DNA from 3 places in the Buttiauxella sp. S19-1 genome. Region 2 is predicted to be linked to each of the others. Evidence: predicted binding sites of a transcription regulator. Region 2 holds the regulator's gene; each other region holds the start of a gene.

Region 1 (2,274 bases), on a different contig from region 2:
ATGCGTGGGAATTTCCCTTTTTCGTCGGCAAGCCCGGCTTTGTCTGTCACGCCAATCAGCGTGCCGGATGAGTCAAACAGGTTAACCAACATAAAGGAGAAGATAACACCCGCCAGACCAATGTTCAGCGAACCGGCTAAATCAACCTGGCCCACAACAGACAGCACGCTTGGTGGCGCGGAAACAATACCGTGGTATTGCACGTCGCCCATCATCCAGCCCAGCAGCGTGGTGACTACAATTGAAACCAGCACGGCAGCGTGAATATTGCGCGAGGCAAGAATGGCGATGATAAAGAAGCCCAGCGCGCCAAGCAGTACGCTGTGCGAAGTCAGGTTACCGATGGCCACCAGCGTGTCTTTATTAGCCACGATGATGCCGGCATTTTTCAGGCCCATCATGCCGATGAACAGACCAATACCGCTGGTGATACCGACACGCAAACTCACCGGAATGTTCGCAATCATCCAGTAACGCACACGGAAGATTGTCAGCAACAGCAGGCCTACTGCACCCCAGAAAATGGCACCCATCCCAACTTGCCAGGAAATCCCCATCGCACCTACCACCACAAAGGCGAAGAAGGCGTTCAGGCCCATTGCCGGAGCCAATGCGACTGGCAGATTGGCGAAAATACCCATCAGGATGCTACCTAATGCGGCAATCAAACAGGTGGTGACAAAAACGGCCTGGGTATCCATACCAGCGGCGCCAAGGATCTGCGGGTTGACGAAAACGATATACACCATCGTCAGGAAGGTCGTAAGACCGGCGATCACTTCAGTGCGTGCCGTGGTGCCGTGTTCGCGCAGTTTAAACACGCGCTCGAGCAGCCCCGGATTTGCGGCCGGAGTAGATTGTGGTTGGCTCATTAGTGTTAATTCCGAACATTGAGAGGGAAAATCCGTCGTTATCCTATACCAAAAATTCCCAAACATAATGACCCACGCTAATTTTTTTTCATTGAATTTACTTATACGGCAACGATTGCGTGCCGCAAAAATTCTGCAAATTGGGTAAAGTAGGTATTCACTCTTAAATAAGGAAGCGGTATGTCCCGGATAGATGCGGTGTTCTTCGACTGCGATGGCACGCTGGTTGATAGTGAGGTTATTTGCTCCAAAGCCTACGTGCATATGTTTGCGCAATACGGCATCGAACTTGCGCTCGAGGAGGTTTTCAAAACTTTCAAGGGAATCAAGCTCTACGAAATAATCGACACGATTAATACCCGCTATGGAGTGAACTTGCCAAAAGATGAACTGGAGCCGGTTTATCGCGCCGAAGTTTCGCGTCTGTTTGATAGCGAGCTGGTAGAGATTGACGGCGCAGCAGCACTAATTGCGCAAATCAACGTGCCGATGTGTATCGTTTCCAACGGCCCGGTCAGCAAAATGCAGCATTCACTGGGCAAAACCGGCATGCTCCACCATTTCCCGGACAAACTGTTTAGCGGCTACGATATACAGACGTGGAAACCGGATCCGGCACTGATGTTCCACGCCGCCGAGGCAATGAATGTGGATGTCAAAAACTGTGTGCTGGTGGATGACTCTATGGCCGGTGCGCAATCCGGTATTGCCGCAGGCATGGAAGTTTTCTATTTTTGCGCCGACCCACACAACCAGCCGATTGATCACCCGAAAGTAACGACGTTTACCGATTTAACGCAGTTGCCGGAGTTGTGGCGTGCGCGGGGTTGGAATATCACGGTTTAAGAACGATGGCGGATGGCGCAAGCTTATCCGCCCTACAACGACCGCGCTCAGGTGCTTTGACGTAATTCAACCTGGTAGTTGAACAACTCAACACGTGATTCATCTAACTCATCGTCATCATCGTTATTTAGTAACTCAATCAGCATCTTGCCCGCCTCTTTGCCCATTTTTTTATAATCTATACGTATGGACGTTAGTGTCGGATGGGTTTGATCGCAACTGTCAGAGCCATCAAGACAAGCGACTGCGATGTTTCCAGGAATTTTCAGCAAGCGGCGCTGGCACTCAAACATAATCCCCAGGGCAATTTCTTCATGGCTGCAAATAACCGCATCCAGATCCGGCTGGCGTTGCAGTATTTCAGTTAATGCATAACGCCCGAACTGCAGGCTGGCGGCTTCCGGAGTGGTAATCACTTGATCAGAGTTTTGATAGCGGCTGAGCATCGCTTTATGCCAGCCATTAAGCTGCTGGCGTTGCAGGCGGTTGTCCATATGCGCACCAATAAAGCCGATATTTTTATAACCCTGATCCAGCAAATGTTCCGTCAGTTTAT
Region 2 (2,274 bases):
GCTGGACATGGCTGGTTAAACAGGAAGATGGCGCATTAGCGATTGTTTCTACCTCTAACGCTGGCACCCCACTGACGACTGCAGCTAAACCGCTGTTGACTGTGGATGTGTGGGAACATGCGTACTACATCGACTACCGCAATGCTCGTGCTGGCTACCTTGAGCATTTCTGGGCGCTGGTGAACTGGGCGTTTGTTGCGAAGAATTTAGCAGCTTAATGCAAAAGTAAATGGGCCGCGATTTGCGGCCCATCTTGATCAAAGCGTAAAAATCAGTGCAGTACGGCAGTTAGTGCGCCGAAAACAATCAAAGCCAAAACAATTACCGTCGTCGTGATTGAAAATTTCAAATCGGTGCTCATCATTAAACTCCTTTTATATCCATACAATCGATGTGTCAGGGTGATTTTCCCACAACCAGAGATAAAAATCCTCCAGGTTTTAATCTGATATCAATTTTCCCTCTTCCACTTTTCGCCTGGATAGGCCAAAATCCCTCGCTAATTTGTTGCGTATCGTCAATTCAATGCCCTCCTCCCGTTTTATGTCGCAATCCCGGCATACCTGCAACCATCATGTTGCCTGTGGAGTCAGCGTACGCAAACGTTTAACATAATAGCAATCAAGGGTTTACGATATAGCCCGGAGTGAATTTTAATGGCGACAATCAAGGACGTGGCGAAGCGCGCAAACGTTTCCACTACAACCGTATCACATGTGATTAACAAAACCCGTTTTGTGGCGGAAGAAACGCGCAATGCGGTGTGGGCAGCAATTAAAGAATTGCACTACTCGCCAAGCGCCGTAGCACGAAGCCTGAAAGTTAATCACACCAAAACGATTGGTCTGCTTGCCACTTCCAGTGAAGCACCCTATTTCGCCGAGATAATCGAAGCGGTGGAAAATAGCTGCTTTGAAAAAGGCTACACCCTGATTTTGGGCAACGCGCACAACAACTTTGAAAAGCAGCGCGCTTACTTATCGATGATGGCACAAAAGCGTGTCGATGGCCTGTTAGTGATGTGCTCTGAATATCCTGAATCATTGCTCACCATGCTTGAAGAGTACCGTCACATCCCTATGGTGGTGATGGACTGGGGCGAGGCTCGTGCCGATTTCACCGACTCCGTGGTCGATAACGCTTTCCACGGCGGTTATCTTGCTGGACGTTATTTGATTGAACGCGGCCACCGCGAAATTGGCGCCATTCCCGGGCAAATGGAACGTAACACCGGTGGCGGCCGCCATGCAGGCTTTATGAAAGCACTGGAAGAAGCGGGAATTTCCATTCCGGAAAACTGGATTGTTCAGGGTGACTTTGAACCTGAATCAGGTTACCGCGCCATGCAGCAGATCATCGGCCAGTCTCATCGCCCAACAGCGGTATTCTGTGGCGGCGACATTATGGCGATGGGTGCTATTTGCGCTGCTGATGAAATGGGGCTGCGCGTGCCGCAGGATATTTCCGTTATCGGTTACGACAACGTACGCAACGCGCGTTACTTCTCACCAGCATTGACCACCATCCACCAGCCGAAAGATTCGCTAGGGGAAACGGCGTTTAATATGCTGCTGGATAGAATCGTCAACAAACGCGAAGAGTCGCAGTCGATTGAGGTTCACCCGCGTCTGATTGAACGCCGCTCTGTGGCTGATGGCCCGTTTCGCGATTATCGCCGCTAAGTGTGTGTCGGATGTCGCGCAAGCGACATCCAGCAGACTTACAGCGGCTCCTGTAACCACTCCTGATTCATCGTGTCACTATCGCCTAAGTAATCCAACAGCCAGGCCAACGCTGGCGATGCATCGTTTTGCTGCCATGTCAGGCAACATGCCGCGTCAGGGAATGGATTATCCAGCGTTAATTCGCGCCATTTCCCTGAAGCAACCCACGGTTTGGCAATATGTAACGGCACCATGCCGATACACAACCCCGCGCTCAAGCAATCCGAACCGGACGCCCAATCAGGCACTACCACGCGGCGCTGGTTATCTAACAGCCAGGTAATTCGTTTTGGTAATGAACGCGAAGTATCTTCCAGAACTAGCGATGGCCAGGCACGCAGGTCATCATCGCTTAACGTCCCGTCGCACTGTGCCAGTGGGTGCGAGGAAGCCACCACGCAACGCCAGCTCAACGTTCCCATATCACGGAAGGCATAACGCCCCCCAACCGGAATCGCCTGAGTCGCGCCAATCGCCACTTCTACGCGTCCATCCGCCAGCGCATCCCACACGCCGTTGAACACTTCCTGAAAGATACGTAATTCGATAT
Region 3 (2,274 bases), on a different contig from region 2:
AGGTGTTCCCGTTGACTGGCCGCTACGCGCGTAATTTTGCCGCGCACCGTCTGGCGCTGGTGGGCGACGCCGCACACACCATCCATCCGTTAGCCGGGCAGGGTGTGAACCTTGGGTTTATGGATGCCGCTGAACTGATTGATGAAGTGCGTCGTTTGCACCGCCAGGGTAAAGACATCGGCCAGTATTTATATCTACGGCGTTACGAGCGCAGCCGCAAGCACAGTGCGGCGATGATGCTTGCCAGCATGCAGGGTTTCCGTGACCTATTTGCCGGTCAACATCCGGCGAAGAAACTGCTGCGTGATATTGGCCTGAAACTGGCTGATACCCTTCCTGGTGTGAAATCAAAGCTTGTCCGTCAGGCGATGGGGCTACACGATTTACCGAGCTGGCTTCGTTAAACACTCCTCATACTTGCGAGTTGCAGCCGCAGCGCTGTAACTCGCATGACTTAGCGCATCCAGTGTGACTGAGATCACCTTCCCTCATTTGAAAAATTCTAATCTCACCCCTTATCTCGGATTACTTTTTCTCATCCCACGTTTTTAGCGTTGTAGTGAAATTGTTTCTGAAATGGTCGTAAATGTTAGCTAACACTAAATTTTGACTTAAACACTTCTTAATTATGCGCAGCGTCTCGCATTTTTGCAGTCGAATACTCTGCATCATGCCTCCCTGGTTTTGGTCATAAGCTAATGCAATGACGGTTTGTGCCTTATGGTTTACTCCCCCATTCAGTGGTAAGTTCAGACAAAAGGTAACGTTTGCGTCGCCCTCGGGATCGATGGTGATGCTGGGTTTCGTCTGACGAAAAGGAAAGCGAACAGCGCTTTTCAACCAGATGGTTAAAGAGGAAAAAATGACTCAAAAGACCCCTTTGTTTGAACAGCACAATCTCTGCGGTGCACGTATGGTGGATTTCCATGGCTGGATGATGCCATTGCACTATGGGTCGCAGATTGATGAGCACCACGCAGTGCGCAACGATGCCGGTATGTTTGATGTTTCACACATGACCATTGTTGATCTTAAAGGCAGCCGTACCCGCGAATTCCTCCGTTACTTAGTGGCAAACGACGTTGCCAAACTGACCCAGCCGGGTAAAGCCCTCTACACCGCCATGCTCAACGCCTCCGGCGGTGTCATCGATGACCTGATTATCTATTTCCAGAGCGAAGATTATTTCCGCCTGGTGGTGAATTCCGCCACGCGTGAAAAAGACCTGGCCTGGATTAATCAACACGCCGAACCGTTCAGCGTTTCTGTCACCGTGCGTGATGACCTGGCGCTGATTGCCGTTCAGGGGCCAAACGCTCAGGCCAAAGCTGCGCAGCTGTTTACCGAAGAACAGCGTAAAGCAGTGGCAGGCATGAAACCCTTCTTCGGTGTTCAGGCGGGTGACCTGTTTGTTGCTACCACCGGTTATACCGGCGAAGCGGGTTACGAAATTGCTATGCCAAATGAGAAAGCGGCCGAATTTTGGGCGCAACTCGTTGAGGTTGGCGTGAAGCCTTGCGGACTGGGCGCGCGTGACACACTACGTCTGGAATCCGGCATGAACCTCTACAGCCAGGAAATGGATGAAAGCGTTTCTCCACTGGCCGCCAATATGGGCTGGACCATCGCCTGGCAGCCAGAAGACCGCGATTTCATTGGCCGTGAAGCACTGGAACTCCAGCGCGAGAAAGGCACCGAACAGCTCGTTGGCTTGATCATGACCGAAAAAGGCGTATTACGTAATGAGCTGCCTGTTCGCTTTACGGATGAATCAGGCAACATTCATGAAGGCGTAATCACCAGCGGGACATTCTCACCAACGTTGGGCTACAGCATTGCTCTGGCACGCGTTCCTGCGGGCATTGGCGAAACAGCCATTGTGCAAATCCGTAACCGAGAAATGCCGGTAAAAGTGACTAAACCTATTTTTGTTCGCGGCGGTAAAGCTGTCGCGCAGTGAATTTCGAAATCAGGAGAAAAACAATGAGCAATGTGCCGAACGAATTGAAATACAGCAAAGAACACGAATGGCTGCGTAAAGAAGCTGATGGGTCTTACACCGTAGGTATCACCGAACACGCGCAAGAGCTGCTGGGCGATATGGTGTTTGTCGACCTGCCAGACGTTGGCTCCACGGTCAGCACTGGCGATGATTGCGCCGTGGCTGAATCTGTAAAAGCGGCCTCTGACATTTACGCACCTATCAGCGGTGAAATCATCGCTGTGAACAACGAGCTGAGCGATACGCCAGAGCTTATCAACAGCGAGCCATAC

What was found. The regulator PurR, encoded in region 2, represses purine synthesis genes. The targets are predictions, from matches to a motif close to CANGCAAACGTTTGCNTG.
Region 1: a site for PurR is predicted at 977-994, ahead of MES37_RS06935 (NCS2 family permease). Genes of this name have one in related genera too.
Region 3: a site for PurR is predicted at 757-774, ahead of gcvT (glycine cleavage system aminomethyltransferase GcvT). Genes of this name have one in related genera too.

Annotation. Positions count from the first base shown of each region.
Region 1 covers NZ_JAHWLU010000019.1:24,626-26,899, reverse strand. The annotation lists gene MES37_RS06935 (NCS2 family permease) at 1-872, opposite strand, end outside; gene yieH (6-phosphogluconate phosphatase) at 1,053-1,718, shown strand; gene MES37_RS06925 (LacI family DNA-binding transcriptional regulator) at 1,766-2,274, opposite strand, start outside.
Region 2 covers NZ_JAHWLU010000063.1:11,882-14,155, forward strand. The annotation lists gene sodB (superoxide dismutase [Fe]) at 1-218, shown strand, start outside; gene cydH (cytochrome bd-I oxidase subunit CydH) at 272-364, opposite strand; gene purR (HTH-type transcriptional repressor PurR) at 657-1,682, shown strand; gene punR (DNA-binding transcriptional activator PunR) at 1,721-2,274, opposite strand, start outside.
Region 3 covers NZ_JAHWLU010000024.1:20,089-22,362, forward strand. The annotation lists gene ubiI (FAD-dependent 2-octaprenylphenol hydroxylase) at 1-404, shown strand, start outside; gene gcvT (glycine cleavage system aminomethyltransferase GcvT) at 863-1,960, shown strand; gene gcvH (glycine cleavage system protein GcvH) at 1,984-2,274, shown strand, end outside.